4 regions of the Pseudomonas sp. LBUM1666 genome follow, and region 2 is predicted to be linked to each of the others. Evidence: predicted binding sites of a transcription regulator. Region 2 holds the regulator's gene; each other region holds the start of a gene.

Region 1 (8,070 bases), 1.5 Mb from region 2:
GCGATGCCGACCCGTCCGGCCAGCCGTGCATTCAGCAGCTGCCCGGCGCCGTAGTGCTGCCCGATGCGCATGGTGATCGCATAGGAAATCCCCGCCGGAACCATGAACGCCACCGAGACGATTTGCAGGGCAATCTGGTGTGCGCCCATTTGCGTACTGCCCATGGTGCCCATGCATAGCGCGGCGAACGCAAACAGTCCGACTTCCACCGCGTAGGTGCCACCAATCGGCAGGCCCAGGCGCCACAGTTCCTTCAGATACTGACGGTTAGGCCGCGACAGGCCTTGGCGCAAGGGATAAGCGTCGTAGGCCGGATGCCGACGGATGTGCCAGGCCAGCGCCAGCGCCATGCAGTTGGCGACAACAGCGGTAACCAGCCCGATGCCCATCAGCCCCAGTTTCGGCAGGCCGAACATGCCGGTAATCAATGCGTAATTGAGCAGGAAGTTGGCCACGGTGCCGCCGAGGCTGATGACCATCACCGGTGTTGCCCGGCCGATGGCGCTGGTGAAGCCACGCAGGGCCATGAAGCTCAGGTAGCCGGGCAGGGCGAACGGCAGGATCAGCAGGAACTGCCCGGCCGCGTGGACGTTGGTTTCGGTCTGGCCGAACAGTAGCAACACCGGTTTGAGGTTCCACAGCAGCAGCCCGGCCACCAAGGCCATCAACCACGCCAGCCATAACCCTGCCTGGGTCAGCCTGGCGGCGCCGACGATGTCGCCGGCGCCCTGACGGATTGCCACGAGGGTGCCGACCGCGGCGATCACGCCAATGCAGAAAATCGACACGAACGAGTAAGTTGCTGCGCCCAGGCCGCCACCGGCCAGCGCCTCTGGACTCAGGCGCGCCATCATCAAGGTGTCGGTGAGGACCATCAGCATGTGCGCCAACTGCGAGGCAATCAACGGCCCCGCCAGCCGCAGGATGGCCCAGAGTTCGGTACGTGCTGGATGCTGCATGGTCATCACGCTCGATTATCAGAGAGGACAGGAAAGCGTCGATTCTCGGCGCTCTACGGGGTTTGCACAAAGGGATAAAAAGGATGGGTTGCATGATTCAAACTCATGCTGGAGAGTTTCTGCTAGGGTGACCGAATCCCGCTATAGGAGCTTTCCGAATGTCCCGTCGTCTTCCTCCCTTGTATGCCCTGCGCGCATTCGAAGCGGCGGCGCGGCACAGTTCGTTTACCCGTGCGGCCGAAGAACTATCGATCACCCAAAGCGCGGTCAGCCGACACATTCGTACGCTCGAAGAGCATTTTGCCTGTCGGCTGTTTCACCGCAGTGGGCGCAATCTGCAACTGACCGAGTCGGCGCGGTTGATCCTGCCCGGTATTCGCGAAGGCTTCACTGCCCTGGAGCGGGCCTGCAATACCTTGCGCGCCGAAGATGACATCCTGCGCATGAAAGCGCCGTCGACCCTGACCATGCGCTGGCTGCTGGCACGGCTCAGCCGCTTTCGGCACCTGCAACCTGGCAACGAGGTGCAATTGACCAGCGCCTGGATGGACGTCGATTCGGTGGACTTCAACCATGAACCGTTCGACTGCGCCGTCATCCTCAGCAACGGGCATTTTCCGCCGGACTGGGAAGCGAGTTTCCTGTTCCCGGAAGAGCTGATTCCAGTCGGCGCGCCGAATCTACTGCAGGATCAACCGTGGGACGTCGCACGGCTGGCCAATACCGAACTGCTGCACCCGACGCCGGATCGTCGTGACTGGCGCAGTTGGCTGGAACGCATGGGGCTGGCGGATCAGGTGTCGCTCAAGGGCGGGCAGGTGTTCGACACGCTGGAGCTGGGCATGATCGCCGCCGCCCGAGGTTATGGCGTGTCCATGGGCGATTTGCTGATGGTGGCGGAAGATGTCGCTCAGGGACGTCTGAGTCTGCCGTGGCCGACGGCCGTCGCCAGCGGTGAAAAATATTACCTGGTCTGGCCGAAAACCCGCCCCGGTGGTGAACGTTTGCGCAGGCTCAGCGACTTCCTGCAAGGCGAAGCCCGAGCAATGGAATTGCCCGACGTTCAACACTTGGGCTGAATCGATAGAGCCGCCGCAATGGCGGCCTTGAGCCATATCCCGGTTAATTACTCAAGTATTCCGATTTACCGCCGAAAATGCAGGTGGAACCTTCGTGCAGGTTCGACGCAATTCCCATTATTAGAATTTTGCTGAGTGTGCAGCCAGATCAAGGAGGATCCGGTCGCTCGGCCAGGAGCTGTCATGTCTCAACCTCGTGCCCGGATCGCCTCACAGCTTGGTCTTGCGCTTGCCGTGATACTGGCGATTGTCATCAGCGGCAGTAGCGTGTTCGCCCTGCGTTCGCTGGATACCGCCAACCTCGCCACCCGCGAAGAGCACCTGGCCAGTGAAGCCCGGTTGCTGGCCGATCAGTTGAGTACCTTTCACGGCACGTTGCGTGAAAGCACCCAGCGCCTGAGCGGCCTGTTCGAGAAGCGCTTCAGCGCCGGTTTGAGCGTGCACCCGGATGAACCGGTGGCGGTAGCGGGCGCGCAGACGCCGGGCCTGCACCTGGGCAGCGAAGTGCTGAACAACAATTTCAAGGAAGTGGACGAGTTCAAGCAAATGACCGCCGGCGTTGCGACTGTGTTTGTGCGCAGCGGCGAAGACTTCATTCGGGTCAGCACGTCCCTGAGCAAACAGGACGGCACCCGAGCCATCGGCACGCTGCTCGATCACGCGAACCCGGCCTATGCCCGCTTGATGGCGGGGCAGGCCTACGTCGGTCGCGCCTTGCTGTTCGAACGCTCCTACATGACTCAGTACACTCCCGTACGTGACAGCGGCGGTAAGGTGATTGCCGTTCTGTTCGTAGGATTTGACTACACCGACGCGCAGAACGCGCAGTTCGCCAACCTCAAGCGCTTCCGTATCGGCCAGACCGGTTCCCTGGCGCTGCTGGATGAACAGAGCAAATGGCTGGTGCCGATCGCGGGCGTACAAGCGCTGGATCAGGCGACTCCGACCATCGTTGGTTTGGCGAAAACGCCGGGCAAGGGCGAGTTCTGGAGCGACAAGTCCGAAGATTTCTACAGCATTGCCGTACCGTTTGAAGGCGGCCCATGGTCGGTCGTGGCGAGCATGCCGAAAACCGAAATTCGTGCCGTGACCTGGAGTGTCGGGATTCAATTGGCGATTGGCAGTCTGCTGGCGATGTTGATCGCGGTGGGGGCGGCGGTCTGGTTGCTGCGCAGCAAACTCGCGCCGCTGGGTGATTTGGTGCGTCAGGCGGAAGCCTTGGGCGCCGGTGATTTGAGCGTGCGTCTGAACGTATCGAGCAATGACGAAATCGGTCAGCTGGCCCGCGCGTTCAACCAGATGAGCCAGGCGCTGTCGACCATGGTCGAGCACATCCGCAAGGCCTCGCAAGAGGTCAACAGCCGCGCCCAGGCCTTGTCCGGTCTTTCCGGTGGCGCCTATGAAGGGATGGAGCAGCAGTCGGGCGAAATCACCAGCATGGCCGGTGCGGTGGAAGAGTTCAGCGCAACGTCCCTGAACATTGCCGACAACATGGGCAGCACTCAGCGTCTGGCCCAGGAAAACGCACAGCAAACCCAGATCGGTCGTACGTCGATGGACGAAGCGTCCTCGTCCCTGGAACAAATCGCCGGCGCGCTGAACAGCACGGCGACGGTGATCAATACCTTGGGTCAGCGCTCCCAGGAAATCGGCGGCATCGTCGGTGTGATTACTTCGATCGCCGATCAAACCAACCTGCTGGCCCTCAACGCCGCTATCGAAGCCGCTCGTGCCGGTGAGCAGGGGCGTGGTTTTGCAGTCGTGGCCGATGAAGTTCGTAACCTGGCCTCACGCACTCGCGAAGCGACCGACGAAATTTCCGGCATGATCCAAAGCATTCAGCAGGAAACCGGTAACGCCATCAGCACCATGGAGCAGGGCAACCTGTTGATGCAGGAAGGCCTGTCGCGCAACGCCAACGTGGCTTCGGCCCTGGCGCGGATCGATGAGCAAAGCCGCTCGGCCGGTCAGCAATTCGCGGCGATCACCACCGCGACTCAAGAGCAAAGCAGTACCGCCACCTTGCTGAGCAGCAACCTGCAAAGCATTGCCCTGGCGAACAGTGAGCAGCGTGAGGTGGTGTCGAACCTGGCGGTGACGGCCAAGGAGCTGGAGAAGCTCGCGGCGGACTTGCGCCAAGAGGTTGACCGGTTTCGTTGAGGCGCCTTTGAAATAGCTATCGCGAGCAAGCTCGCTCCCACACTGGATTTGTGATCGACACAAAACCCTGTGGGAGCGAGCTTGCTCGCGATGGGGTCACCTCAATTCAGGATCCGCACCCAAGTCAGTTGCACTTGGCATTGCTGGACACTTCCTTGGTTGCCTGTTTCAGCTGGCTACCCAGCTCCGCCGCATTGGTGCTGCTGTAAACCCGGCCACCGGTGTTTTCAGCGATGCAACGTGACGGGCCACCGGCACCGATTTTCACCACGTTGACCCGCAGGCGCGGTTGTTCCCTGGCGATTCGACGGGATACCGCGCAAACGTCCTGCCCGCAACCGTCTTCACCGTCGACGAACATCACGATCACGGCATCGTTATTGCGCCCGTCGACCGTGCTCGCCGCGTAGGCCAGGCTGTCGGCCAGCGGTGTGCCGTCGTCGGGAACCAGACCGCGAATCCCGTTGATCAGCCGCGGGCGGTCGCCAAACTTGAACACGCCCTGGTCCGGTGTTCTTTCGCAACCGGCGAAGGTGATCAGGCGCGTGTTGATCTTCGGGTCCAGCCCATTGATCATGCCGGCCAGCGAGTCCTTGGCGACGTCCATGCGGCTGGGTTTGGTGAAGATCCGCATGGTGCGGTTCGGGTCCAGGTACTTGTTCATCTCATTGCTGTAAAACCAATCTTCGTCGGCTTTCACCGACTTGATGTTCAAGTCCATCGAGCCCGAGGTGTCGAGTACCACCACAAATTGCGGGGGCACGGCATCAGGCGCTTTTTTGCGGCATGCGTAGTTGTCCAGCGTCGGGGCTGGCGGTGGCGGTGGCGGTGGCGGTGGCGGCGGTGGTGGTGGTGGTGGTGGCGGCGCGGCCACGACCGGTTTTGGTGGTGGGACCGGCTTGGGTGGCGGCACTGGAGCTGGTTCGGGTACGGGCTCTGGTTCCGGAGCCGGTTCCGGTTCCACGACAGGCTCGGGAACAGGTTCAACCGGTTTCTCGATGGGCGTCACCACGGGCGCAACCGGTGGAGCCACGACAACCGGCTCACGGTGCAGGAACCACCAGAGCCACAGCGCAAGCAGCAGCAACAGCAGCGCAAGCAAGGCCGCCGCGATCCACCAGCCACGACGCGATGGCGGAACAACCGGCACCACCGGAACAACCGGCGGCACGATCGGTTTGGGCGGACGCTGGTTCCAGCGCACCACCAAAGGCTCACCGTTGAGGCTGTAGAGTTTGTCCAGCTCCGGTGTGCCGAGCAGGCTGCGCAGGTCTTCGGCTTCCGTCGGTTGACCGCGTTTTTGCAGTTCGTCCGCCAGCTGTCCAAGGGACGTCTGACGTACTTCATAGGTTTCCAGCAAACGTCGTTGCGCGTCCTCGTTGAGGTCGGCGTAGGGCGTGGGTTGCCCACCCAGTTCGGTCCACCATTCCAGCACGTCGCCGCTGCCCATCCGCGGGATGGCAAAAAGGCTGGCGACGGTCGGCGGAAAGTGTTTCTGGATGAGGGCGACTTTAGCTTGCAGCGCACTCATCCCCTCCGGTGTGGCTTGCGCATCCCTGATGACCCGCTGCATGACGACGATTCCTGAAAAAGTGCAGGCCTCCATCGGGAGGCCTGCGGGGTGAAAAGTTATTCTTCGTAGCCGAGGCTGAATTGCAGCTGGTTGACCTTCTTCTGCAACGCCTTCAGCTCTTCCTGTTTGGCCGCCAGCGTCGCTGGCGTTGACTTGGCCGTTGGCGCTTTTGAAGCCTTGAGCTGCTGCTCGAGGCCGGCAATCTGCTTTTGCACCTGGCTTTCATTGCCATGCCGGGCCTTGAGCGAGGTCAGCAATTGCCCCAGCGATTGACTCAGCGCCGCCTGGGCTTTCTGCTGGCTGGCCAGGTCGGTTTTAGTGCTGAGCTGCTGGGCCTGAATGTTCTCGTACACCTGACGGAACATTGCGTTTTGCTGACGGGACTCGCTCAGCGCCAGTTCCTTCTGCTTGACCTGATCGCTGTAACCACCGGAGTAGTCGCAGTTCATCTTGGTCAGCATGCTGCTGTCGCGATTGGTCGCATCGCATTCGCCCGGCTTGGTCGCGCAACCGCTCAAGGTCAGGACGGCGGAGAGGACCGCCAGTTGTCGTAGCGTCATGTGCTTAGCCCAGGGTGATGGCGGAGCGTTGGCTGTACAGACCGTCGACTTCCTTCTGCAGGGCAGCGACTTTCTGGTTCATTTTCATAATGTTCATGTCCACCTGCTTGATCTCGGCGCCGGTGGCGCCTTGTGCACGCTCGGCGTCTGCCACTTTGGTGTATTCGGTGACTTTGATACGCATGTTGCCGAGGTCTTTACGCAGGCGTGCGATGTTCGAATCGATCTCGGCGATTTGCACCTGGGCCTTGGCCTTGTCGACTTTCTTGTTGGCGATGTCCTTTTTGATCTGGGCGATTTGCGCCTGGTCATCCTTGATCACTTGCTGAGCGGTCGCGGTACGGGCGATCACGTTCTGGGTGTCTTGTTCGACGTCGCTGTTCATTTTAGCCAAGCGGGTGGTGGTGTCGGAGTATTCGCTGCGACGCTGATCCAAGTAGTAGTTCGCGCCCATGGCCACGCCACACGCAGTAATACCGGCGGCGACGGCGCAGACACCCTTGTTGCTGCTGTTGGACAGTGCGCAAGCGAGAATGCCGACACCGGCGCCGACGGCGCAGGCCTGGTAGCCGGACTTGCTGAAGAACTCTGCGTCCTGGCCCTGGGTCAGGCGCGGGTCGGCCCCCTCGTTGTCGCCGAGCATGGAGCTACCGGTGTTGGCGCAACCGGTCAGCAGCAGGCTGCCGGCGACAACGAAAGCGATCTGTAGCTTGAAGCGAGTCCAAAGGCTGCGCGACATGGTGAAACTCCTAGGTGACGGTGTTGACGTGTTGTTATTAAGGTGAGTTATTGAGTAACGGTTTTGCAGCTGTTCAGCCAGGCTTCAGTGTCGATCTTCTGCTTTTGCAGGAACGCCTTCTGATTGGTCCAGTGGGTGCGCAAGTAAGGTTTGAGGTCTTGCAGCTGTTTGTTGCGGGTGATGATTTCTTCCATCACCGGGACCTGCGTTTCAAGCAATGGCTGGCCGTACAAGGTCGCCGATTCCACCAGGCTGCTGGCATAGTAGCGGCTGAGCTTGTGCAGGCGATCCTTCTGCTCGTCGAGCTTGCCTTTGCGCATGTCGCAACTGGCGTCTTTGTCCGCGCTTTCGCAATTGAGCTTGTAGTTCTTTTGCAGGAAGTCCACGTACTGGCCGTCGTCGAGCATCTTGGTGCACAAGAATGCGCCCAGATTGAGGCTGGCGCGAATCGCCTGGTCGCGGGTTTCTTCCTGCTGCTGGTTACTGGCGCGCAACTGGTTTTCCAAGGCCTGGAGTTTTTCCTTGAGCGCTTTGTCTTCGACGCCCGAGGCCAGGCTGTTCAGAGATTGAACGGTGCCTTTGTCGGCGGATTCGGTTTCCTTGCTGCCGGTGCCGAGTTTCTTCCAGCTGCTTTCGATGCTGGCGACACGTTCGCGAGAGGTGAGGGTCGGTGAGACCATGACCAGGCGCAGGCCGGTGGTTTTGTTTTTCACCTGGCCGTCGGTGTTGTAGTACGGCTGTTCCTTGCGCAACGCCGTACGCAGGTCGGCCTGGGCGGTCAGGTAGTTGCCGCCACGGACCACATAGCCGCCGGCCTGACCGTGCTGGCGATCAAGTTTGTTCAGGCGAAACGGCTCGAACATCATTTCGTCGACGTTGCCGAGCATGTCGTGCAGGCCCAGAGGATTGGGCTTTTGCAGGCCGGACAACTGCACTTTGCCGTTGGACGATTGCGCCCCGGCGAACCACTCGTAGGCGTTTATGCCTTCCGGCATGGGGT
Region 2 (8,070 bases):
CGCCGCTCTGATCGGGCCGATTTCGCTGGGTGGTTGGCTGTTCTCCGCCGGCACCATGGCGCCCAAGTTCAGCCGCATGAACCCCGGTGCCGGCCTCAAGCGCATGTTCTCGTCCAAGGCCATAGCTGAACTGCTTAAGGCCCTCGCAAAATTTTTCATCGTGTTGTTCGTAGCCCTGGCGGTGTTGTCCTCGGACATCGATGACCTGCTGCGCATCGCCCATGAACCCTTGGACATGGCGATCATTCACAGCCTGCAAGTGGTCGGCTGGAGCACCCTGTGGATGGCCTGCGGGCTGATCATCATCGCCGCCGTGGACGTGCCGATACAGCTCTGGGAAAGCATCAAGAAACTGAAGATGACCAAGCAGGAAGTGCGCGACGAGCACAAGGACCAGGAAGGACGGCCGGAGGTCAAACAACGGATTCGCCAGCTGCAGCGCGAAATGTCCCAGCGCCGGATGATGGCGGCGATCCCCGACGCCGATGTGGTGATCACCAACCCGACTCACTACGCCGTAGCGCTCAAGTACGATCCGGACAAGGGTGGGGCGCCGATGCTGATCGCCAAGGGCAGCGATTTCCTGGCCTTGAAGATTCGTGAAATCGCTGTGGCCAACGAAGTGCTGCTGCTTGAGTCGCCGGCACTGGCGCGTTCGATCTACTACTCCACCGAACTTGATCAGGAAATCCCTGGCGGGCTCTACCTTGCCGTCGCCCAGGTGCTCGCTTACGTCTACCAGATCCGCCAGCACCGCGCCGGCAAGGGTAAACGCCCGGATCCGCTCAAGCATGATTTGCCGATTCCGCCGGATCTGCGGCGCGATTCCTGATGGCTGCTACGGGTACTCATTAAACCCCTCTGTTTCGCGTCTCTGCAAAAGTTGGAAGGCTTCTTGCAGTAGCGGCTCTGCGCCTGCTTCAGGCGTCAAAAGTTTGCTTTAAAGGAACGGGGAAAACCGGTGGATCGCTCTCAGTTATTCAACAGTGCTCGCACAAACGTTGCCGACTTAAGTCGAGGCAATCTGGGTGTGCCGTTGTTGCTGCTGGTCATGCTGGCGATGATGATGTTGCCGATCCCGCCGTTCCTGCTGGACGTGTTCTTCACGTTCAACATTGCCTTGTCGATCGTGGTGTTGCTGGTCTGTGTTTACGCGTTGCGGCCGCTGGATTTCGCGGTGTTCCCGACCATTCTGCTGGTGGCGACTCTGTTGCGCCTGGCGCTGAACGTCGCCTCCACGCGAGTGGTGATGCTCCACGGTCAGGACGGTCACGCCTCCGCCGGTAAGGTGATCCAGGCCTTTGGCGAGGTGGTGATCGGCGGTAACTACGTGGTCGGTATCGTCGTCTTCGCGATTTTGATGATCATCAACTTCGTCGTGGTGACCAAAGGCGCCGGGCGGATTTCCGAGGTGAGCGCGCGTTTCACCCTCGATGCGATGCCCGGTAAACAAATGGCCATCGACGCCGACTTGAACGCCGGCCTGATCGACCAGAACCAAGCCAAACTGCGCCGGATGGAAGTGGCACAGGAAGCCGAGTTCTACGGTTCCATGGACGGTGCCAGCAAGTTCGTCCGCGGTGACGCCATTGCCGGCCTGCTGATTCTGTTCATCAACCTGATCGGCGGCATGGCGGTCGGTATCTTCCAGCACGGCATGACCTTCGGCGATGCCGGTCGGGTGTACGCCTTGTTGACCATCGGTGACGGTTTGGTGGCGCAATTGCCATCACTGCTTTTATCTACAGCTGCAGCGATCATGGTGACCCGTGCTTCCGGTTCGGAAGACATGGGCAAGCAGATCAATCGCCAGATGTTCGCCTCGCCCAAAGCGTTGGCCGTGGCGGCGGGTTTGATGGCGGTAATGGGCCTCGTGCCGGGCATGCCGCACTTTTCCTTTCTCAGCATGGCAGCCCTGGCGGCTGGCGGCGCGTACCTGTTCTGGAAGAAGCAGAACGTGGTCAAGGTTCAGGCACTGCAAGAGGTCAAGCGACAACAGGAACTGCTGCCATCGCCAGCCCGCGCTCAGGAAACCAAGGAGCTTGGCTGGGATGACGTCACTCCGATCGACATGATCGGCCTGGAAGTCGGCTACCGGCTGATTCCGCTGGTGGACCGCAATCAGGGTGGTCAGTTGCTGGCGCGGATCAAGGGCGTGCGCAAGAAGCTGTCCCAGGATCTGGGCTTCCTGATGCCGACCGTGCATATTCGTGACAACCTCGACCTGGCGCCGAGTGCCTATCGCCTGACCCTGATGGGGGTGATCCTCGCTGAGGCGGAAATTTACCCGGACCGCGAACTGGCAATCAATCCGGGCCAGGTCTACGGCACGCTCAATGGCATTACCGCCAAAGATCCGGCTTTCGGTCTGGAGGCGGTCTGGATCGAAATCAGCCAGCGTGCCCAGGCACAATCCCTCGGTTACACCGTGGTCGATGCCAGTACGGTAGTGGCAACCCACTTGAACCAGATTCTGTACAAGCACTCGAGCGAGTTGATCGGTCACGAAGAAGTGCAGCAACTCATGCAATTGCTGGCCAAAAGCTCGCCGAAGCTGGCTGAAGAGCTGGTGCCGGGCGTGGTGTCGCTGTCGCAGTTGCTCAAGGTTTTGCAGGCTTTGCTGGCCGAACAGGTGCCAGTACGGGACATTCGCAGCATTGCCGAAGCCATCGCCAACAATGCCAGCAAGAGTCAAGATACTGCCGCGCTGGTGGCCGCGGTGCGCGTCGGCGTATCCCGCGCAATCGTCCAAAGCATTGTAGGCACTGACTCCGAGCTACCAGTGATCACTCTGGAGCCAAGGTTGGAACAAATATTGCTCAATAGTCTTCAGAAGGCAGGACAAGGCTCGGAAGAGGGCGTTCTGCTGGAGCCAAGCATGGCTGAGAAACTGCAACGCTCGTTGATCGATGCGGCGCAGCGTCAGGAAATGCAAGGTCAGCCGGTGATTCTGCTGGTAGCCGGTCCGGTTCGCGCGATGCTGTCGCGATTCGGCCGATTGGCAGTCCCGGGTTTGCATGTGTTGGCTTACCAGGAAATTCCTGACAACAAGCAAGTGACCATCGTTGCGACAGTAGGGCCCAACGGCTGAGGTAGTGGTTTATGCAAGTTAAGCGTTTTTTCGCCGCCGATATGCGTCAGGCCATGAAGCTGGTTCGTGATGAGCTGGGCGCTGATGCCGCCATCATTGGCAACCGCCGGATCGCCGGTGGTGTCGAGCTGACGGCTGCCCTGGATTACAAATTGTCGGCGCTGGCTCCGCGCGTTCCGAACATGGAACTCGAAGACGAGCTGCGCAAGACCCAATCGCGGATCGTCACCGCCCAGGCCGAACTGAGCCTGCGCAGCGATGGCGAGAGCGACAAGTCCACCAATCGCCAATTGTTCGCCGGCCTGCCACTGACCGCCGCCGAGCCGCTGATCGAGCCGACCTACACCGAGCCCCGTCGTCCTGCACCGGCTGCGGCACCTGTCTCTGGTGGCGTCGACCCACGGGCGTTCGACTCGATGCGTTTCGAACTCAACAGCCTGCGCGAACTGATGGAAGTGCAACTCGGCTCTCTGGCCTGGAATCAGCTGCAAGGCAGCCGTCCGGCCCAGGCCAACCTTTGGCGTCGCCTGCAACGCATTGGTCTGTCCGGCCCGTTGTCACGCGATTTGCTGGCGCTGATTACCGATATTGAAGAACCTCGTCAGGCCTGGCGCATGTTGCTGGCGCACCTGGCGCGGATGATCGCCACACCGGAAATCGAGCCTCTGGAAGAGGGCGGCGTGATTGCCATGGTCGGCCCTGCCGGCATGGGCAAGACCACCACCCTGGCCAAACTCGCCGCCCGTTACGTGCTCAAGTACGGCGCGCAGAATATCGCGTTGGTGAGCATGGACAGCTACCGCATTGGTGCTCAGGAACAACTCAAGACGTTGGGCCGGATTCTCAATGTGTCGGTGACGCATGTCGATCCGGGCCAATCGCTGGTGCAGGCGATGGAGCCTTTGCTGCGCAAACGCGTGGTGCTGATCGATACCGCGGGCCTTCAGGCCAGCGATCCGGCACTGCGCATGCAGCTCGAAAGCCTGGCCGGTCGTGGCATCAAATCGAAAAATTATCTGGTTTTGGCAACCACCAGCCAGAAACAGGTTCTAACGGCCGCTTATCACAGTTACAAGCGTTGTGGGCTCGCTGGCTGCATCCTGACTAAACTGGATGAAACGGCAAGTCTGGGCGAGGTGTTGAGCTTGGCCATCAGTCATGAATTGCCGGTGGCCTACCTGACCGATGGCCCGCGGATTCCGGATGATTTGCATCTACCGCGTCGTCATCAGTTGGTCAGTCGCGCCGTCAGCGTGCAAATGCAAGAAGAACCCAGCGAAGAAGCCATGGCCGACATGTTCGCTGATATTTACCACAGCCCGACCAAGCAGGTCGGCTGAGGTATTAATGAACAGTTTTTGTACCTACATCGATGGTCTGCCATGCATTGTTCAGTTAGTGAACGCGCAGCCAGTAATGTGGCCTCCGTCTAAGTAAGACAAGGTAAAGAAAATTCATGGGCAGCATGCATCCCGTACAGGTGATCGCGGTGACCGGCGGCAAAGGTGGCGTCGGGAAGACTAACGTGTCAGTGAACTTGTCCCTGGCTCTAGCAGAGCTCGGTCGACGCGTCATGCTGTTGGACGCCGATCTGGGGCTGGCGAACGTCGACGTCCTGCTGGGACTGACACCCAAACGAACTTTGGCCGACGTGATCGAAGGCCGCTGCGAGCTGCGCGACGTACTGTTGCAGGGCCCTGGCGGCATTCGCATCGTCCCGGCCGCGTCCGGCACACAGAGCATGGTTCATTTGAGCCCGGCGCAACACGCCGGCCTGATCCAGGCGTTCAGCGATATCGGTGACAACCTCGACGTGCTGGTGATCGACACCGCGGCGGGCATTGGTGAATCGGTCGTCAGTTTCGTTCGCGCAGCGCAAGAAGTCTTGCTGGTGGTCTGCGACGAACCGACCTCGATTACCGACGCCTACGCACTGATCAAACTGCTGAACCGCGATTACGGCATGAACCGCTTCCGCGTCCTGGCCAACATGGCCCAGAGTCCGCAGGAAGGGCGCAACCTATTCGCCAAGTTGACCAAGGTCACGGATCGCTTCCTTGACGTCGCCTTACAATACGTCGGCGCGGTGCCTTACGACGAAAGCGTGCGCAAGGCTGTGCAGAAGCAGCGCGCCGTTTACGAAGCCTTCCCGCGGTCCAAGTGCTCACTGGCGTTCAAGGCCATTGCACAGAAGGTCGATACCTGGCCGCTACCTGCCAACCCGCGTGGGCACCTGGAGTTTTTCGTCGAGCGCCTCGTGCAACAAACCGCAGGACCTGTGCTATGACAGCCGGTGGCTATAACCTCTACAAGAAGTCGGCACGTGACGCGCAGTACGAGCTGATCGAGCGTTACGCGCCACTGGTTAAACGCATTGCCTACCACTTGCTGGCGCGTCTGCCAGCCAGTGTCCAGGTCGAAGACCTGATCCAAGCCGGGATGATCGGCCTGCTTGAAGTGTCGACCAAATACGACGCCAGCAAAGGCGCGAGTTTCGAGACGTACGCGGGCATTCGAATCCGCGGCGCGATGCTCGATGAAGTACGCAAGGGGGACTGGGCGCCACGTTCGGTCCACCGCAATACCCGGATGGTCAGCGACGCGATTCGCTCGATTGAAGCTAAAACCGGTCGTGACGCTAAAGATCACGAGGTTGCGGCCGAACTCCAATTGAGTCTCGACGATTATTACGGGATTTTGAACGACACCCTGGGCAGCCGGTTATTCAGTTTCGACGATCTGTTGCAGGACGGCGAACACGAAGGGCTGCACGAGGATGGCGCCAGTGCTCATCTCGAGCCGTCACGCGATCTGGAAGATGAACGCTTCCAGGCGGCGCTGGCGGACGCGATTGCCAATTTGCCGGAGCGTGAGCGACTGGTGTTGGCGCTGTACTACGACGAAGAGTTGAATCTCAAGGAAATCGGTGAGGTCCTGGGGGTCAGCGAATCTCGGGTCAGCCAGTTACACAGCCAGTGCGCGGCCCGTTTGCGGGGGCGTTTGGGGGAGTGGCGAGCGCGCTGAAGGCAGTGTGGGGACACTGCGAACGCGGCTGGTGGGGTGTTGAACCTTACCGGTCCCGATCTGTTGTGCTCCAGACAGTCATTGAGTGCTTTGCCGGATTGATTGAAATGGCGCGTCCAGGTGCTGGGCGCGTTTAAGACTGCTTGGAGGTCGAATTGGACAAGAACATGAAAATCCTCATCGTTGATGACTTCTCAACGATGCGGCGGATCATTAAAAACCTGTTGCGTGACCTTGGGTTCACCAACACGGTCGAGGCCGACGATGGCACTACCGCCATTCCGGTTCTCAACAGCGGCAGCATCGACTTTCTGGTAACAGACTGGAACATGCCTGGCATGACCGGTATCGACCTGCTGCGCCACGTGCGTGCCGATGAAAAGCTCAAGCACCTGCCGGTGCTGATGGTGACCGCTGAAGCCAAGCGCGAGCAGATCATCGAGGCAGCCCAGGCCGGTGTTAACGGCTATGTGGTCAAGCCCTTCACGGCCCAGGCGTTAAAAGAAAAAATCGAGAAGATTTTCGAACGCATCGGTTGATGTGCGAAGCCACTGCGCCACGGGGGAGCTATGGAGCATAACGAGTCTTCACAGGGCGATTTCGAATCGACTCTGAAAAAACACGCGGTCGAACTGGTCGAAAGCCTTGAAAAAGGCAGGTTCGGCGACGCTGTGCAACTGATCCATGAGCTCAATCAGACCCGTGACCGTGGCCTGTATCAGGAAGTGGGCAAGCTCACCCGCGAGCTGCATAGCGCGATCGTCAATTTCCAGATTGACCCGCACATGCCGCAAGCGGAGGAAGTCTCGCAGATCACGGATGCCACCGAGCGTCTGGGTTATGTGGTCAAGCTGACCGAGGCTGCTGCCAACCGCACCATGGACCTGGTGGAAAACGCCACGCCGCTGGTCAACGGCCTGAGCAACGAAGCCCAGGCCTTGAGCACCGATTGGGGACGGTTCATGCGTCGCGAAGTCGGGGCTGAAGAGTTCCGCGAACTGGCCCGGCGAGTCGACGGTTTCCTGACACGCAGCAGCGAAGACAATCGCGTTGTGTCGAGCAACCTCAACGACATTCTGCTCGCTCAGGATTACCAGGACCTCACCGGTCAGGTGATCAAGCGTGTGACCCAATTGGTCACCGAAGTTGAAAGCAACCTGCTCAAGCTCGTGCTTATGGCCAGTCAGGTGGACCGCTTTGCGGGCATCGAACATGACCGTGAAGCGATGCTGGCAGAAAAAGATCCGCAAAAACATCTCTCTCAGGGTGAAGGTCCGCAGATTCATGCCGATAAAAGAGAAGACGTTGTGTCCGGTCAGGACGATGTGGACGATTTGCTATCCAGTCTTGGATTTTAGGTTTTTAGGTTTTTAGACCTTTAGGAGCACCCCCTTAATGAGCTTCGGCGCCGATGAAGAGATCCTTCAGGATTTCCTGGTTGAGGCCGGCGAGATTCTAGAGCAACTGTCCGAACAGCTGGTCGAGCTTGAAAGCCGACCCGATGATGCGGACTTGCTCAATGCAATTTTTCGCGGTTTTCACACTGTAAAAGGAGGCGCCGGCTTCCTCCAGCTCAACGAGCTGGTGGAGTGCTGTCACATCGCCGAGAACGTGTTCGACATCCTGCGCAAGGGTGAACGTCGCGTCGACTCGGAACTGATGGACGTGGTTCTCGAAGCGCTGGATGCGGTGAACGGCATGTTTACCGAAGTCCGCGAGCGCAGCCCGATCACGGCTGCCACGCCAGAATTGCTTGCGGCACTGGCCCGCCTGGCCGAGCCGCAAACCGCCGATGAAACGGCACCGGTCGCCGAGGTGGTGGAACAACCTGCCGCCGAGAGCGAATCGGGTGACATCACCGATAACGAATTCGAACAACTGCTGGACTCGCTGAACGCCGTCAAGGCTCAGGCAGAAGCCCCGGCAGCTGTGCCAGCGCCGAGCAGTAATGCGTC
Region 3 (8,070 bases), 2.2 Mb from region 2:
GCGATCTGGTCGGCCAGGTCACGGTCGAGCTTGAGGCGTGGCAGGGCCTGTTTCTGTTTGTAAAGAATCTTGGAGAGCAGCAGGCTGCCCTTTAGCACGTTGATCTGCTCGTCCAGCGCCGAATCGCTCTGGGTCACGTTGTCCAGTTGCTGCTTGGTCTGCAGGTTCTGCTGGGTGACTTCGTTGAGGCGGTCAGTGCTTTTGAGCAGATAGTCCGAGAGTTTCAGGTTGGCCGCGCTTTCGGTAGCCAGCAGGGTGCTGCCGCCGGACTTTTGCGCTTCGATGGATTGCTGCGTCACCGTCTCCTGGGACTGGGCCAGGCGCTTCTGGTTGATCAGGGTTTGCAGCTCCTGGATTTCCTGATCCAGACGATCGGATTTTTCCGAGAGCAAGTCATGCTGGCTGTTGCCCAAGTCCTGCAGTTGATTGTTGCCGGCCAGTTCCTGGCGACGCAACGGAATCAGGGCGTTCAGTGCTGCGAGTTCGGCGTTGAGCAGGTCGCGTTGCTCAGGGGTCAAGGTCTTGCCAGCGTCCTTGCCGATCTTGAGGATGTTGTTGATCTGCTGGATGCGTGTCTGGCTGGTGGAAATTTCGGCCTGTGCGCGCTCGGGGCGGGTCTGGGCAGTAATCACCAGACTGTTGGCGTCAGCCAGGGCTTTCTGCAGATCGCTTTGCTGGGTGGAGCGCTCGGTGAGCATTTGCTCCAGTTGCTGAATAGGCTCTTTGGCATAGCGCTGCGGTACTGGCAGCACTTTGGAGGCTTTGAGCTTGGTCAGTTCTCGCTGGTTCTCGATGTTCTGCTTTGGGGCGTTGGCCAGTTGCTGCTTGAGATCGGCCAGTTTCTGCTCGTAATCACGCTGGTTGTTGAGCTGTGTCAGCGTGCTTTGCAGGATGCTCTGGAGGGCTTTCTGATCGGCTTCCGGCAATTTGCGGTCGGCGATCTTGTTCAGGTTTGCCTGCACGGCTTCGCTGGACGGCGGTTCGGCCGCTTGCAATGTACCGACAGAAAGACTCAAGCCCAGCAGGGCCATGACGAAAAAGGTGCGCAGGGTTGACATAGAGACCGATCGAAAACGAGACGAAGTGTGGAGTTTAGAGGAAGAGTCCCGGACCGGGGCGACTTCCTTCGGGGAATCTGACGCCCACTTTGCCGATCTTGTTCCCTTCCATGACCGCGACGGTCCAAATGGTGTTGTTCCACTCCACCTGGTCACCGACTACGGGTGCACCGCCCACTTTATGGGCAATGAAGTGGCCGAGCGACATGTCCGGATCTATGCCTTCGACTTTCAATCCGTACAGCGCCGCAACCGCAGCCAGCTGGGCGTCTCCTTCGAGTACGAAGTCGCCGAAGAAGCGCAAATCGAGGCCCCGTTGCGGTGCCTGACTGAAGAGTTTTCCGAGGGCCGGAAGGTTGTGTTCATGGCCGATTACGCACAGCAAATCGTTGACTTCGAGCACCGTACTACCCGACGGATGGAGCAGTTGCTGGCCACGAAACAGTGCCGCAATGCGGGTGCCTTCGGGCATTTTCAGCTCGCGAAGGGGCGAGCCGATGCACCATTTCTCGGCACCGAGGCGATAAACGAACAGCTCCCATTCACTGGTGACGTGGACTTCCAGAGCTGCGCGGGAGATTGGCGCCGGCTCCGGCGGAACGGTCACTTTCAAAAGCTTCGCCACCCACGGCAGGCTCGTACCCTGCACCAGCAGCGACACCAACACGATAAAGAAGGCGAGGTTGAAATACAGCTGGGCGTTGGGCAGGCCGGCCATCAGCGGGAACACCGCGAGAATGATCGGGACCGCGCCGCGTAACCCGACCCAGGAAATGAACGCCTTTTCGCGCCCATGGAACGCCTTGAACGGCAGCAGGCCGACCATTACCGATAACGGCCGGGCAAACAGAATCATCCACAGCGCCAGACCCAGAGCGGGCAAGGCAATCGGCAACAGGTCGTGGGGCGTTACCAGCAGCCCCAGTACCAGGAACATGCCGATTTGCGCCAGCCAGGCCATGCCGTCGAGCATGTGCAAAATGCCGTGGCGGCTGCGCACCGGGCGGTTGCCGATGACCAGGCCGCACAGGTACACCGCCAAAAAGCCGCTGCCGTGCAAGGCGTTGGTCAGGGCAAACACGACCAATCCGCCAGCAATGACCAGGATCGGATAAAGGCCGGTAGCCAAGTGGATACGGTTGACCAGTTGCAGCATGACCCAGCCGCCGCCCAGGCCGATGACAGCACCGATACCGAACTCACGCATCAAGTGCCCGAGCAGGCTCCATTGCAGGCCGGTCTGGCCGCTGGCGAGCATGTCGATCAGGGTCACGGTGAGGAACACCGCCATCGGGTCGTTGCTGCCGGACTCGATCTCGAGGCTGGCGGTGACCCGTTCGTTCAGGCCTTTGCCGCCGAGCAGCGAGAACACCGCCGCAGCGTCGGTGGAGCCGACGATAGCGCCGATCAGCAGGCCCTGAATCAGGTTCAGGTTGAACAGCCACGCGGCTGCCATGCCGGTCAGCCCGGTGGTGATCAACACCCCGACCGTCGCCAGCGACAGCGCCGGCCATAACGCCACGCGGAAGCTGGAAACCCGGGTGCGCAAGCCGCCGTCGAGCAGGATGACGGCCAGCGCGAGGTTGCCGACCAGATAAGCCGTTGGGTAGTTATCGAAAATAATGCCGGCGCCATCGACGCCGGCCGACATGCCCACCGCGAGGATGATCACCAGAATCGGGATACCGAGGCGCGATGAAAGTGAGCTCACCAGAATGCTTGCACCTACCAGCAACGCGCCGATCAAGAACAGGCTGTTGATGGTCGTCGCATTCAAAGGCAGTACTCCAGAAAGCTGAAAGGCGGGCACAAACTGACCATGCAGTCTGCGTGCCAGCGATTCTAACCTGTTGAAATGTGATGCTGTCAAAAAGGTTTTTTGACAGTGCGTGGCCTGGATTTTGTTCGACTTGCAACCGACCCCTCACCCTAACCCTCTCCCCAGAGGGGCGAGGGGACTGACCGGGGTGCTTGTGCGAAATATTGCGACCTGAGATTGCGAGTCGAACTCAGGTTCTGAACAGCACGAAGATCTGCTCCCTTTCCCCCTCTCCCCAGAGGGGCGAGGGGACTGACCGAGGTGCTTGTGCGAAATATTGCGACCTGAGATTGCGAGTCGAACTCAGGTTCTGAACAGCACGAAGATCTGCTCCCTTTCCCCCTCTCCCCTATGGGGAGAGGGCTGGGGTGAGGGGTGGCTCTTGAAAGCACCACCAATCCCGATCAGAGGCTAAACCGCCCAACCATGTTGTTCAGGTCCAGCGCCAACCGCGACAACTCATTGCTGGCAGCGCTCGTCTGATTCGCCCCGGTCGCCGACTGCACCGACAGATCACGAATGTTCACCAGATTGCGATCCACTTCGCGGGCCACCTGTGCCTGCTCTTCGGCAGCGCTGGCGATCACCAGGTTGCGTTCGTTGATTTCGACGATGGCGCTATTAATAGTGTCCAGCGACATGCCAGCACCACGAGCAATGTTCAACGTCGACTCAGCACGCTCGGTGCTGTTGCGCATCGAATCCACCGCGTGTTCGGTACCGCTCTGGATGCTGCCGATCATGCGTTCGATTTCGCTGGTCGACTGCTGGGTGCGATGCGCCAGTGCACGAACCTCGTCCGCCACCACGGCAAAACCACGACCGGCCTCACCGGCACGGGCCGCTTCGATGGCTGCGTTCAATGCCAGCAAGTTGGTCTGGTCAGCCAGGCCGCGAATCACGTCCAGCACTTTGCCGATGTCCCGGGACTCGTTGGCCAGGTCGCCAATCAGGGTCGCAGTGCTCTGCACATCGGCGCTCATGCGTTCGATGGCGCTGACGGTTTCCTGCACCAGGTCACGACCATCACCGGCGGAGGTGGTGGCATTTTTCGAGGCTTCGGACGTGCTGACGGCATTGCGCGCGACTTCTTCCACGGCGCTGGTCATTTCGTTGACCGCGGTGGCGGCCTGTTCGATTTCATTGTTCTGCTGGGTCAGGCCACGGGCGCTTTCGTCGGTGACACTGTTGAGCTCTTCAGCGGCGGACGCCAGTTGTGTGGCGGAACCGGAAATCCGTTGCAGGGTGTCGCGCAGCTTGTCCTGCATTTTCGACATGGCCAGCAGCAAGCGGCCGGCTTCGTCCTCACCGTCTACGGTGATCGGGCGGGTCAGGTTGCCTTCAGCAATTTCTTCGGCAGCGCTCAGGGCGTTGGCGATCGGCTTGGTGATGCTGTTGGTCAACAACCAGGCAAAGAGCAAGGTCAGGCCGCTGGCGATGACCAGCAAAGTGATCACCAGATTGAGAGACGTCGAATATTGCTCACCGGCAAGGGTGTCGGTTGCTTCGATCTGTCGGGTGTTTATCTCAAGCAACTTTGCCAGGGCCGAGTTGACCGCTTCGGAGTTGGAGAGCAATTCGCTGTTGAGCATGGTGCGCAGTTCGTCGACCTGGTTGTTGCGCGACAGCGTCTTCATCCGGTCTTCGAGTTGGCGATACTGCGCCAGCAACTGCACGTATTGATCGTAAGCCGCACGCTCCTGCGGGCCGTCGATCAGCGGTTCGTAGACTCGTTGAGCGTCGCGGATCTGCTGATTGCGCAAGTCAAACAGCTCGAAGGTTTTCTGCTGCACGTCCGGTTCGCGGTTCACCAGCAAACGGTAGGACAGCACCCGCAGGCGCAGTGTCAGCTGAGTGAATTCGTCGAGGCTCTTGATGCTCGGCACACTCATGGAGGCGATGTCTTCACCGGCGCCGCGAATCTTGCTCATCTGGTTCAAGGCAAATACCCCCAAAACCAGCATCAAACCGCCAATCAGGGCGAAACCGAGGAACGCCCGCGGTGCGATATTCATATTACGAAGGGACATGGTGTTTACCGAAAAGAGCGCATCCGTGCGGCGCTGAGACTGACGTATGGGTGACTTATCGGTCATACGACTAAAGTCTTGAGGCCCTGCGCGTTTTTGTCGCACAACCGCTCCGGCGACGAAGTGCAGGAACCAGATTCGCCAATCACAGTCTTTAAAGTTCGCGAGGAAGGTCGCCCGCCAGGAAAATCAAGGCCTTGCGCCCCAATAACCCTGGCATCCGTGGTGACTTTTCTTTATCGTACGCGCCCTTTGAAAATGCTTGGAAAATCAAAATGTTGGAAGCATCCCTAAGCCAATTGGAACAGCTGGTCAGCGACCTGGTGCAACAGAACCAGACCCTGCTCGGCACTAACCAAACCCTGAGCGCAGAACTGGCCCATGCCAAGGATGAAAACGAAAGCCTGCAACTGGCGCTGATGGAACAGGAAGAGAAACAAGGTGCCACCGCTGCTCGTATCCAGGCCCTGGTTGAGCGCGTCAGCGCCGGCCCAGTCAGCGCATGAATCACGGCGCCGCAGGGGTAAAAGTCGTCTCGATCCTGGGGGAGGACTATTCGATCAAGGCGCCGGCCGGGGAAGAGCAAACCCTGCTGGACGCCGCGTTAATGCTGAAGGCTGCCTTGGCTGACACCAAAAAGAAGTACCCGACACTGATCGGTGACCGCTTGCTGGTGCTGGCCGCGATGAATCTGTGTTCCCAGCAGATCGAAATGCAGAAACAGCACAAGCAGGAACTCGACCGTTACCAAGAGCAAGTCAGCGCCACGGTTGAAGTGATCTCCAAGACGATCAATCAGGCCTGATCGGCTTTGCACACAACCAAAGAATAAATTGTCGTTTGTGTTGTATACAATCGGCACGGCTGTTGCAGTGTTTCAGCCTCTTATTCTTTGGGGGTGCTCCATGCAGTTCTGGCGACGCAGTATTCAATGGCAGTTGATCCTGAGCATGGGCACCGCCCTGCTGGTCAGTATTCTGATCGTGGTTGGCATTTATACCCTCGTGGTCAACCGTCTCGCCGAGCGCTATCTGGTCGAACAAGCGCTACCGTCGAGCATCGAAGCGATGCGCAACGACATCGAACGAATCCTCGTTCAACCTCTTACCGCCGCCAAGGACATCGCCAGCAACAGCATGGTGCGCGACTGGTTGGCCGGGGGCGAAAACAGCGCTCAGACCGCCACGTTCGTGGAGTATCTGGAAGGCATTCGCGCCGAGCACAAAGCCTTTACCGCGCTGATCGTCGGCACCGCTTCAAACCACTACTTCACCGAAAAAGGCCTGGACCGGACCCTCAGCCGCTCCAACCCCAAAGACGCCTGGTTCTATTCATTCCTCGACAGCAACCAGCCGCGCACCCTCAATATCGACAATGACACCGCGACCGGAGAGTTGGCGCTGTTCATCGACCTCAAGGTCGAGCAAGCCGGCAAAGTCGTGGGCGTTGCCGGGCTTGGCCTGAGCATGAAAGAGCTGTCGGAGCTGATCCACAACTTCAACTTCGGTGAGCGCGGCAAGGTCTATCTCGTGCGTTCCGACGGTTTGATCCAGGTTCACCCCGAAGCGCAATTCAGCGGCAAACGCTCCTTGGCCGAACAGATTGGCGCCACGGCAGCGCAAGCCGTCATGGGCCAACAAGCTGCCACCCACAGCAGCTTCGATCGCGATGGCGAAGATTATCTGGCGTTAAGCCTGCCGTTACGGGACTTGGGCTGGACCCTGGTGGCCGAAGTGCCACAGTCGCAGATTTACGCCGAAGCCCGCCGCGCGATGTGGATGAGCAGCGGCATCGGCCTGGCGGTGGCGCTGGTTTGCCTGATGCTGGTGGTGTTGTTGGCCCGTGGATTGGTGCGGCCGATCCGTCAGGTAACAGCGGCACTGGTAGCCATCGGTAGCGGTGGTGGAGATTTGACCCACAGGTTAGATTCCAGTCGCGCCGATGAGCTGGGTGACCTGGCTCGCGGCTTCAATCGATTCCTGGAAAGCCAGCGCGAGATGATCGGCGAAGTGCTGACCACCAGCGAGCGTTTACGCACGGCAGTCGGCCAGGTGGCTCGGGTGGTGGACAACACCGCCGAGCGTTCCGGTCGTCAGCAGGAAATGACCGACATGGTCGCCACCGCCGTCCACGAAATGGGCCTGACCGTGCAGGAAATCGCCCAGAATGCCGGCAACGCTGCCGTGGCTTCGCAAACCGCCCGGGATGAGGCGATGCAGGCGCGGGAAGTGGTGGGCGGGTCGATCCGGCATATTGAAAGCATGTCCGATGAGATTGGCCTCGCTGCCAGTGCGGTGGGCGAGTTGGCCCATCAGGTGGCGTCCATCGATCAGGTGTTGGCAGTGATTCGCGGGATTTCCGAGCAGACCAATTTGCTCGCGCTCAACGCGGCCATCGAAGCGGCGCGGGCCGGGGACATGGGCCGTGGGTTTGCCGTGGTGGCGGATGAGGTGCGGACATTGGCGCGGCGGACGCAGTCGTCGACTGATGAGATTCAACAGATGATTGGCAGCCTCAAACAAGGCGCGGAAAACGCGGTGTCATCGATGCATTCCGGGCAAGCGGCGACCGGCACGGGCGTCGAGTCGAGCCAGCGGACCGGGGTGTCGTTGACGGCGATTACCGGGCAGGTGGAGCGCATCAGCGACATGAACCATCAGGTGGCGGCGGCGACGGAAGAGCAGTCGGCGGTGACGGAAGAGATTAACCGGAACGTGCAGGGGATTTCTGATTTGGCCCGTGCCACCGCGGGGGAGGTCAGGGCTTGTCGCGAGGATTGTCAGACGTTGCAGCGGTTGGCCGATGATTTGGCGCGGCAGATGGGTAGCTTCAAACTGAGCTGACGCCATCGCGAGCAGGCTCACTCCTACAGTTGATCGCATTTCAACTGTAGGAGTGAGCCTGCTCGCGATTGGTTTTCAGCTATGCCAAAGATTCAGGATCAGAACCACTCATCCTGCATGTTCAGGCACACATCATCCCGAGCCTCAAGAATCGCCAATTCATGATGGCAACCCGGCACTTCCCACGTCAGAAAATACCGCGCCGCCTGCAGCTTGCCTTTATAGAAGCTCACATCCGCGACATTCCCTTTGGCCAACCCTTCCTCAGCGCGAATCGCCTGCTCCAACCAGCGCCAGCCAATCACCGTGTGCCCGAACAC
Region 4 (8,070 bases), 3.1 Mb from region 2:
TCACTTCCCCAAGAGCGCCCTGCTGCTGAGTCTGATGCTGGGCCTCGGCCAGGCACAGGCCGCCAGCGAACCAAGCCCCACCGCACTGGCCACCCGCATGGGCATTCCGCATCCGGCCGTGATCGCCCACCGTGGCGCGTCGTTCGATGCACCGGAATCCACCGCCGCCGCCTACAAACTGGCCCGCGATCTGGGGGCCGACTACCTGGAAATGGACGTGCAACGCAGCAAGGATGGCGTGCTGTTCGCCCTGCACGACGACAACCTGCAACGCACCACCGACGTCGCCAGCAAATTCCCTGAACGCAAGGACCGCCCGGCCAACGAGTTCACTATCGCCGAGCTGAAAACCCTGGATGCCGGCAGCTGGTTCAACACCGCCTACCCGGATCGCGCGCGTCCTGCGTACGCTGGTCTGAAAATCCTGACCCTCGATGAAATCATCGATATTGCCCAAGGCAATCCACTGCACAAACCCGGCCTGTACATCGAAACCAAAGAGCCGAAGCAGTTTCCCGGGATCGAGCGCGACCTCAAGGAAAAATTGCAGGATCGCGGCTGGTTGAGCCCGGCCGGTTCGAAACTGGCGAAGAGTAATCTGGCGGTTGGCCAGGGCAAAGGTAAAGTCGTGCTGCAAACCTTCGAGAAGAGCAGCCTCGAACTGCTCGAGAAGGAAATGCCGAAAGTGCCGAAAATCCTCCTGCTGTGGGTCGGCGAAGGCAGCATCGAGCCGAAATCCAAAGTGACGTTTGCCGAGTCCGGCGACAAGGACAAAGCCACTTACTACGCCAAACAGCAACCAAAGGACAAAGCCGAATTCCAGCAATGGGTCGAGTACGCCAAAGCCCAGGGCGCGATCGGCACCGGCCCTTCTGCCGCGCTGACCAAGGGTGGTGATCAGAGTTACTCGGACCTGGTGCAACCGTGGATGAACCAATACACCCACGATCAGGGCTTGTTGGTGCACGTGTACACCATCGACGATGCCGTGGATTACCAGAAAGTCATGGACGCCGGCGTCGACGGCATCTTCACCAACCGCGCCAGCGAACTGCTCAAGTTCTACAAACGCCCGGCGGCTGCCAGTGTTGCGCAATTGCTGCAGAACAACGGTTATTGATGAACGTGGGAACGATCGCTACCCAGTCGTGTTCGGAGAATTAAGGGTGGATTAAGTTGCGCCGGTTAACTTGATCCCACTTAAACGAATCACCCAAGGAAAGAACTTCATGAAAAACCTGACTGCTCTGTTCGCCGCTGCTGCCCTGACCCTCACCGCTGGCTTGGCCCAGGCGGATGTTCGTCCTGACCTGATCCCGGGTCTGCTCAAGGCCGGCACCATCATGGACCTGGAAAAACTCAACCAGGCAGCGCTCGCCCAGCACCCAGGCAGCACCGCAGCGAACATCACCGATACCGAACTGGAACAGACTGCCACTGGCGCTTACGTCTACCAGGTGGAAATCCGTGACGCCAAAAACGTTGAGTGGGATGTGGATTTGGACGCCAAAACCGGCAAGGTCCTGAGCAACAAACAAGACACTTAATGGCCTCAAAAAAAAGCCGCACGATTTTCGGATCGTGCGGCTTTTTTGCACATCTGATTCAAACAACCAAGTACTTTGACGCAGTGAGCACAGCCTCTACGCCTTGATCTCGTTAGCGTAACTCACGGACGATTGGCTGTTAAACATCTCGACCCTGGCACGGAAAGAACTTGAGGTGGAAGTCGTTCCGTCCAGATGCTTGATCTCGTAGTAAACCTCCCCCCCACCCTGCACCTGACCCAGAGCCTCTTTGTCCAAAGGAAGATGTATTGGAAAGAAATCACCTGATCGATAGGTGTGAAAGCCCACCTCAGTGTCGCCACAAAACACAATGATTCTTTCATCGACATCAAAATCTTCTCGTGCCGGAATGACTACTTCCGGAATCAGTGGGTCTGCCTGATCCACGTACAAAACGACTACCTGACCACCGACAACTGTCATAGGGCTCAATAATTCGGCCATCGCAACGCTCCTTGTGAAAGTACTGGCGCAAGTTCGGGTCGAAAATGCGTGCCAGTGGTTATCTAGCGCTGCGAAAAAAACCTGTCTACTGTCAGAAATAACAGGTAGTGGCTAAATCAGATGCCTCAGGCAAGCGTATTCGATCAACGGTCGCCTGAGTGTTCAGACTCCGTCAATATCAGTGCTTAGGCGGACATGCTGACCAGCGCGCCGGACGTACTGGAACCGGAATCCTGCAATGCCTGCAACAACGCCGTCGTCGCGGTCTGCAACGAGCCCGAAGTCGTCGCAATCTGCGACTGCGCCGCCGCAACGTCCGCCGCTTTTGCTTCGGCGCTTTCCTGCCTGGCCTGGGCCGCTTGCAGTTGCTGCTGTTGTTCCTGCAATTGCTTTTGCAGCTCGGCGATCTGCTTGCGCAGCTCTTTCACCGTATCGGATTCTTCGCTGCTGCTGGAACTGCTACCGCTCGCCGCGGGGGCGCCGCCGGCGGATACCTTGGTGGCGTCGCTGGACGCCTCAGCGGTTGCCGTGACTGACGTGTCTTCGGTGCTGTCGCTGAGGGCAGTCTTGTTCGAAGCAGTCGTGGCCGTCGGGGTGATCGAAACGGAAGTGATGCTGACCATGGCGGTTTTCCATTGGAATTATGGGATTACCGTGGTCATCGACATCGACACTGCGGACTTGAGATCGACTGTGTACCGACTCGGTAAGCAAACCGGTACACAGCCCTTCCCGTTACGCGCTTAACCGCGCCGTCACTTCATTCAACTGCCCCGACAACCCGTGCAGGTTGTGGCTGGCCGCTTCGGTGCGTTGCACGTTGTCCAGGTTGGTACTGGCGATGCTGGTGATTTCCGTGAGGTTGCGCGAGATGTCTTCGGCCACCGACGTCTGCTCTTCCGCGGCGGTGGCGATCTGGCGGTTCATGTCGCGGATGGCTTCCACGGCAAGGGTGATGCGCTCCAGCATGGCGCCGGCCTGAGTCACTTGCTCGACACTTTCCTCACTGCGCGACTGACCGCTTTCAATCGCCTGAGCGGCGTCCACCGCACCGGTTTGCACCGTTTGAATGATCTGGTTGATCTCGATGATCGACGCCGCCGTGCGCTGGGCCAGGCTGCGGACTTCATCGGCCACCACCGCGAAACCGCGCCCGGCTTCACCGGCACGGGCGGCTTCGATGGCGGCGTTGAGCGCCAGCAGATTGGTCTGCTCGGCGATGCCGCGAATCACTTCCAGCACCTTGCCGATGCGCCCGCTGTCGGTTTCCAGACGACGGATGACCGTGGCGGTATTGGCGATTTCGCCGCGCATTTGGGTGATGGTGTGAATGGTGCCCTGCATGACTTTTTCGCCCTGCTGGGCGGACTGGTCGGCATCGTCGGCGGCACGTGCCGCATCGGCAGCGTGGCGTGCAACTTCTTGCGCAGTAGCGGACATTTCGTTCATCGCCGTGGCCACCTGATCGGTGCGGTTGAACTGCTCGTTAGTGCCGCTGGCCATCAGGGTGGCGATGGAGTTCAGTTCACCGCTGGCACTGTCCAAATCCGAGGCGCTGCGCTGCAAACGGCTGAAGGTTTCAGCAAGAAAATCGCGCAGGGTGTTGGCGGCCATTGCCAGTTTACCCAGCTCGTCCTGACGGGTGCTGGCCACGCGTTCGGCGAAACGACCCTGGCTGAGTTGCGCCACGTACTCGATCAGTTTGCGAATCGGTTCGACCAGATTGCGGTTGACCAGCCACAGGCTCAGCAACCCGATCAACAGACCCGAGGCGAGCATCACAATGATCCCCAGCAACACGGTGCGATCGGCATCGGCGCTGATCAGCTTCGATTGCTCGGCACCCTGCTTGCGCAATTCGCTGACCAACTCGCTCATCTGATCGCTGGTCGCGCGGTCCACACCTTTGACCGCCGTGTCGCCAACCGTTGGGTCGGCGTCTGCCGCCACGTAGGCGTCACGGCCTTTCTGATAAGCCGCGCCCAACAGACGATGTTCGTCCCGCAGGCGTTCGATGCGAGTCTTGAGTGACGGCTCGATACCCTTCTGCCCGGCCAGTTCACCGAGGATGCCCTGCACGTCGCGCTGACGGTCTTCGAATTGCTTCCAGTATTTGTCCAGATCCGCAGGCTGCTTGCCGCGTAGCAGGACGTTTTTCCACTCCTGCACCTGCACCTTGAATTGCAGGTTGGCTTCATCGATCAATTGCGATGTGTGCAGCGGGCCTTCGATCAGATTCGCGTAGCTCTGAACACCGCTGGACAGAAAGTGAAAGCAGGCCAGGGCGATCAGCAACATGGCCAACAGGCTGCCGCTCAACAAAGCAAGGATTTGTGCTCTCAGGGATTTTTGCAAAAACATCGAGTGATCTCATGGCAGGGATAAGGCACGCCCGACAGGCGTGCAAAGGTGTCCGGACATCCCTGTCTGCGACGCTGGCTGACGACCAGAATCGCAACTTCAACATCAGCCTCATCGGCGTGCCAGAGCCTTTCTTGAGCGCTTCCGACCATCGGTAGAAGGCACTTGGCCAGCGCCACGCACCTGTCACAAAACTGTCAAAGCTCCTTGCGATGATGCGGCTCAAGTGAACCTGTGAAACCCGCGACAGGCGCCTCCTCACAGCGAGACCTCATGAACCACAGCATCGACCAAAGCCATCGCGACACGGACCTGTTCGGTCTGCTGTACGGTTTCAGTTTTCGCCCCGGCGAGCGCGGTCGCGAGCTCGATTCGGCCAAGGCGTTGCAGTGCCTGCAACAACCCGGCGACAACGACGAATTTCTCTGGCTGCACCTGAATCTGGCCCACGCCGCATGCGAACGCTGGATGAAAAGCCATCTGGAATTGCCCGACGAATTTTTCGAAGCGCTGCATGAGGGCTCCCGTTCGACGCGCATCGAGCATGTGGATTCAGCGTTGCTGGCGGTGGTCAACGACGTGGTGTTCAACCTCAGCAGCATGGTTTCGTCCGATGTTTCGACGCTGTGGGTCTGCGCCCGCAGTCGGCTGATCGTCAGCGCACGCCTGCAACCGCTGCACTCGGTGGACAAGCTGCGTTCGTCGGTGAAGGCCGGTGAATGCTTTCGCTCGCCGCTGGAATTGCTGGTGCATCTGCTGCGAGATCAGGGTGAAGTGCTGACCCAGATCGTGCGCAAGACCAGCCTCAGCGTTGATCAGGTCGAAGATGAGTTGCTGTCCTCGCGGCTGTCGACCAACCGGGCTGAGCTGGGTGCCAACCGACGGGTGCTGGTGCGCCTGCAACGCTTGTTGGCACTGGAACCGGGCTCGTTGCTGCGCCTGCTCAATCGCCCGCCGCAGTGGTTGCAGAAGGAAGACGTCAAGGAGCTGCGCAAGTCCACCGAGGAGTTCGCGCTGATCATCAACGACCTCACGGCGCTGGGCGAACGGATCAAGCTGTTGCAGGAAGAAATCGCCGCCAACCTCAACGAACAGAGCAACCGCACGCTGTTCACCCTGACCGTGGTCACGGTGCTGGCGTTGCCGATCAACATCATCGCCGGGTTCTTTGGCATGAACGTCGGTGGGGTGCCGCTTTCCGGCGACCCGGAAGGGTTCTGGATCCTGGTGGCATTGGTCGCAACGTTTACCGTGATTGCGGGGCGTTGGGCGTTTCGTAAGCGCCAGGATTATTAAGATCTTTTGATTCTGCCTTTAAAAACCCAAACACTGATCCAACGCAGCCTCTCTGTAACATTCAGCAACGATCATGGGCGACACTCCTTCTCCCCTCAGGAATGTCCGTCATGGCTACTCCTTCCTTCACCGCCGCCCAGGCGCCCGCCAGTAACGCCAAACCGCAACTCGATAAAAAGCCCGGCCTGCTGACCATCGTGATTTTCTTCGCCGTGCTGGGCAGCGGGCTGTTGTTCACTGCCTACAGCCTGATGCACGACATGAACGAACTCGGCACCGTGGTGACCACCTGGACGCCGTTTCTGCTGTTGGGCGTGGCGCTGCTGATTGCCCTCGGCTTTGAGTTCGTCAACGGTTTTCACGACACCGCCAACGCCGTGGCCACGGTGATTTACACCAACTCTTTGCCGCCGAATTTCGCAGTGGCCTGGTCCGGGTTCTTCAACTTCCTCGGGGTGCTGTTGTCCAGCGGCGCGGTGGCGTTCGGCATCATCGCTCTGCTGCCGGTGGAGCTGATTCTGCAAGTCGGTTCCTCCGCCGGTTTCGCCATGATCTTCGCCCTGTTGATCGCCGCGATCCTGTGGAACCTCGGCACCTGGTGGCTGGGCTTGCCGGCGTCTTCGTCGCACACCCTGATCGGCTCGATCATCGGGGTCGGCGTGGCCAATGCCCTGATGCACGGCCGCGACGGCACCAGCGGTGTGGACTGGGCGCAGGCAACCAAAGTCGGTTACGCGCTGTTGCTGTCGCCGCTGATCGGCTTCGTGTTCGCCGCGCTATTGCTGCTGGCCTTGCGGGCTTTCGTCAAGAATCGTGCGCTGTATAAGGCACCGAAGGGCGACACTCCGCCACCGTGGTGGATTCGCGGCATGTTGATCCTGACTTGCACCGGCGTGTCCTTCGCCCACGGTTCCAACGACGGCCAGAAAGGCATGGGCCTGATCATGCTGATTCTGGTCGGCACGCTGCCGATGGCTTACGCGCTGAACCGCACTATGCCGGCGGACCAGGCGCTGCAGTTTGCCGCCGTGGCCGAAGTCACCCAGCAAGCGCTGGTCAAAAGTTCGCCGCTGCCAGCGCCCGCCGATCCTCGCGCGGTGTTGTCCGAATACATGCGCAGCAAGGAAGCCACACCACAACTGATCCCCGCCCTCGCCGCGTTAACCGGCAATATCGGGAACGAAGTGAAGGGCTACGGCTCGCTCTCAAAGGTCCCGGCCGAGGCCATGGGCAACGTGCGTAACGACATGTACCTGACCAGCGAAACCATTCGCCTGATGGACAAAAACAAGGTCGGCAACTTCGACGCCGACACCAGCGGCAAACTGCAACTGTTCAAGCAGCAGATCGACAACGCCACACGGTTCATTCCGCTGTGGGTGAAAATCGCGGTGGCCATCGCTCTGGGGCTGGGCACCATGGTCGGCTGGAAACGCATCGTGGTGACGGTCGGCGAGAAAATCGGCAAGACCCACCTGACTTACGCGCAAGGCGCCTCGGCGGAAACCGTCGCGATGCTGACCATCGGCGCGGCGGACATGTTCGGCCTGCCGGTCTCAACCACTCATGTACTGTCATCGGGCGTAGCCGGGACCATGGTCGCCAACGGCGGCGGCTTGCAGATGAAGACCGTCCGCAACCTGCTGATGGCCTGGGTGTTGACCTTGCCGGCGGCGATTCTGTTGTCGGGTAGTTTGTATTGGTTGTTCACCAAACTCTTCTGATACGCAGTAGTACCTGTGGGAGCGAGCTTGCTCCGGGCGGCGTTCCGACGATAGCGGACAGACAGTCGACATCTGCGTTGAATGTTAAGCCCCCATCGCGAGCAAGCTCGCTCCCACAGGTTATGTATTATTTTTCAAATGGTGGACTGGATCACTTGCCCGAGCCAGTCCATGAACGCTCTCACCCGCAACGGCAAATGCCGTTGCCGGGCGTAGAGCAGCGAAACCTCCATGGATGGCGCATTGAATTGCGGCAGCACCGCCACCAACTCGCCACTGAGCAGGTGGGGCTGCATGCCCATCAACGGCGCCTGGATCAAACCGAAACCGCCCAGACACGCCGACTCGTAGCAATCGGTGCTGTTGACCGTGACGCTGCCCGCCATCGGCACTCGATGCAGCTTGCCCTCTTGCTCGTACAAAAAACCCTCCGACCGCGAACCGAGTACGCCGACGTAATGGACCAGCCGATGCTGCGTCAGGTCTTCGAGCCGTTCAGGCACGCCATAACGCCGCAGATACTCGGGGCTGGCGCAGTTGACCATCGAAAAATCGCAGAGGTGGCGAGCGACCACCGATAGATCCGGCTGCGCGCCGACTCGCACCACGCAATCAAACCCTTCGCTGAGCAAATCGACCCGGCGGTCGGTGCTGCTGATTTCCAGCTCGAGATTGGG

Evidence for each region. Region 2 encodes FliA, which starts transcription of late flagellar genes. Its sites were predicted from a motif close to CTAAAGTTTNNNNNNNNNNNGCCGNTAA; they were not measured.
Region 1: ACA056_RS28070 (methyl-accepting chemotaxis protein) is a predicted target of FliA. The motif match lies at 2,089-2,116, and genes of this name have one in related genera.
Region 3: ACA056_RS02080 (methyl-accepting chemotaxis protein) is a predicted target of FliA. The motif match lies at 4,963-4,990, and genes of this name have one in related genera.
Region 4: ACA056_RS06515 (methyl-accepting chemotaxis protein) is a predicted target of FliA. The motif match lies at 4,485-4,512, and genes of this name have one in related genera.

Annotation. Positions count from the first base shown of each region.
Region 1 is NZ_CP166789.1:6,064,782-6,072,851, reverse strand. It holds gene ACA056_RS28080 (NorM family multidrug efflux MATE transporter) at 1-959, opposite strand, end outside; gene ACA056_RS28075 (LysR substrate-binding domain-containing protein) at 1,118-2,038, shown strand; gene ACA056_RS28070 (methyl-accepting chemotaxis protein) at 2,222-4,198, shown strand; gene ACA056_RS28065 (vWA domain-containing protein) at 4,323-5,771, opposite strand; gene ACA056_RS28060 (hypothetical protein) at 5,828-6,331, opposite strand; gene ACA056_RS28055 (OmpA family protein) at 6,336-7,070, opposite strand; gene ACA056_RS28050 (SUMF1/EgtB/PvdO family nonheme iron enzyme) at 7,118-8,070, opposite strand, start outside.
Region 2 is NZ_CP166789.1:4,565,202-4,573,271, reverse strand. It holds gene flhB (flagellar biosynthesis protein FlhB) at 1-832, shown strand, start outside; gene flhA (flagellar biosynthesis protein FlhA) at 962-3,091, shown strand; gene flhF (flagellar biosynthesis GTPase FlhF) at 3,103-4,431, shown strand; gene fleN (flagellar synthesis regulator FleN) at 4,548-5,378, shown strand; gene fliA (RNA polymerase sigma factor FliA) at 5,375-6,115, shown strand; gene ACA056_RS20885 (chemotaxis response regulator CheY) at 6,283-6,654, shown strand; gene ACA056_RS20880 (protein phosphatase CheZ) at 6,685-7,473, shown strand; gene ACA056_RS20875 (chemotaxis protein CheA) at 7,511-8,070, shown strand, end outside.
Region 3 is NZ_CP166789.1:456,912-464,981, forward strand. It holds gene mscK (mechanosensitive channel MscK) at 1-1,058, opposite strand, end outside; gene ACA056_RS02075 (potassium/proton antiporter) at 1,093-2,835, opposite strand; gene ACA056_RS02080 (methyl-accepting chemotaxis protein) at 3,282-4,907, opposite strand; gene ACA056_RS02085 (hypothetical protein) at 5,183-5,413, shown strand; gene ACA056_RS02090 (cell division protein ZapA) at 5,410-5,712, shown strand; partial or broken gene ACA056_RS02095 (HAMP domain-containing protein) at 5,858-6,886, shown strand; gene ACA056_RS02100 (methyl-accepting chemotaxis protein) at 7,019-7,750, shown strand; gene ACA056_RS02105 (acyl-CoA dehydrogenase) at 7,849-8,070, opposite strand, start outside.
Region 4 is NZ_CP166789.1:1,446,030-1,454,099, reverse strand. It holds gene ACA056_RS06535 (glycerophosphodiester phosphodiesterase) at 1-1,120, shown strand, start outside; gene ACA056_RS06530 (PepSY domain-containing protein) at 1,230-1,547, shown strand; gene ACA056_RS06525 (hypothetical protein) at 1,644-2,012, opposite strand; gene ACA056_RS06520 (hypothetical protein) at 2,198-2,635, opposite strand; gene ACA056_RS06515 (methyl-accepting chemotaxis protein) at 2,748-4,373, opposite strand; gene ACA056_RS06510 (transporter) at 4,647-5,669, shown strand; gene ACA056_RS06505 (inorganic phosphate transporter) at 5,780-7,393, shown strand; gene ACA056_RS06500 (LysR family transcriptional regulator) at 7,528-8,070, opposite strand, start outside.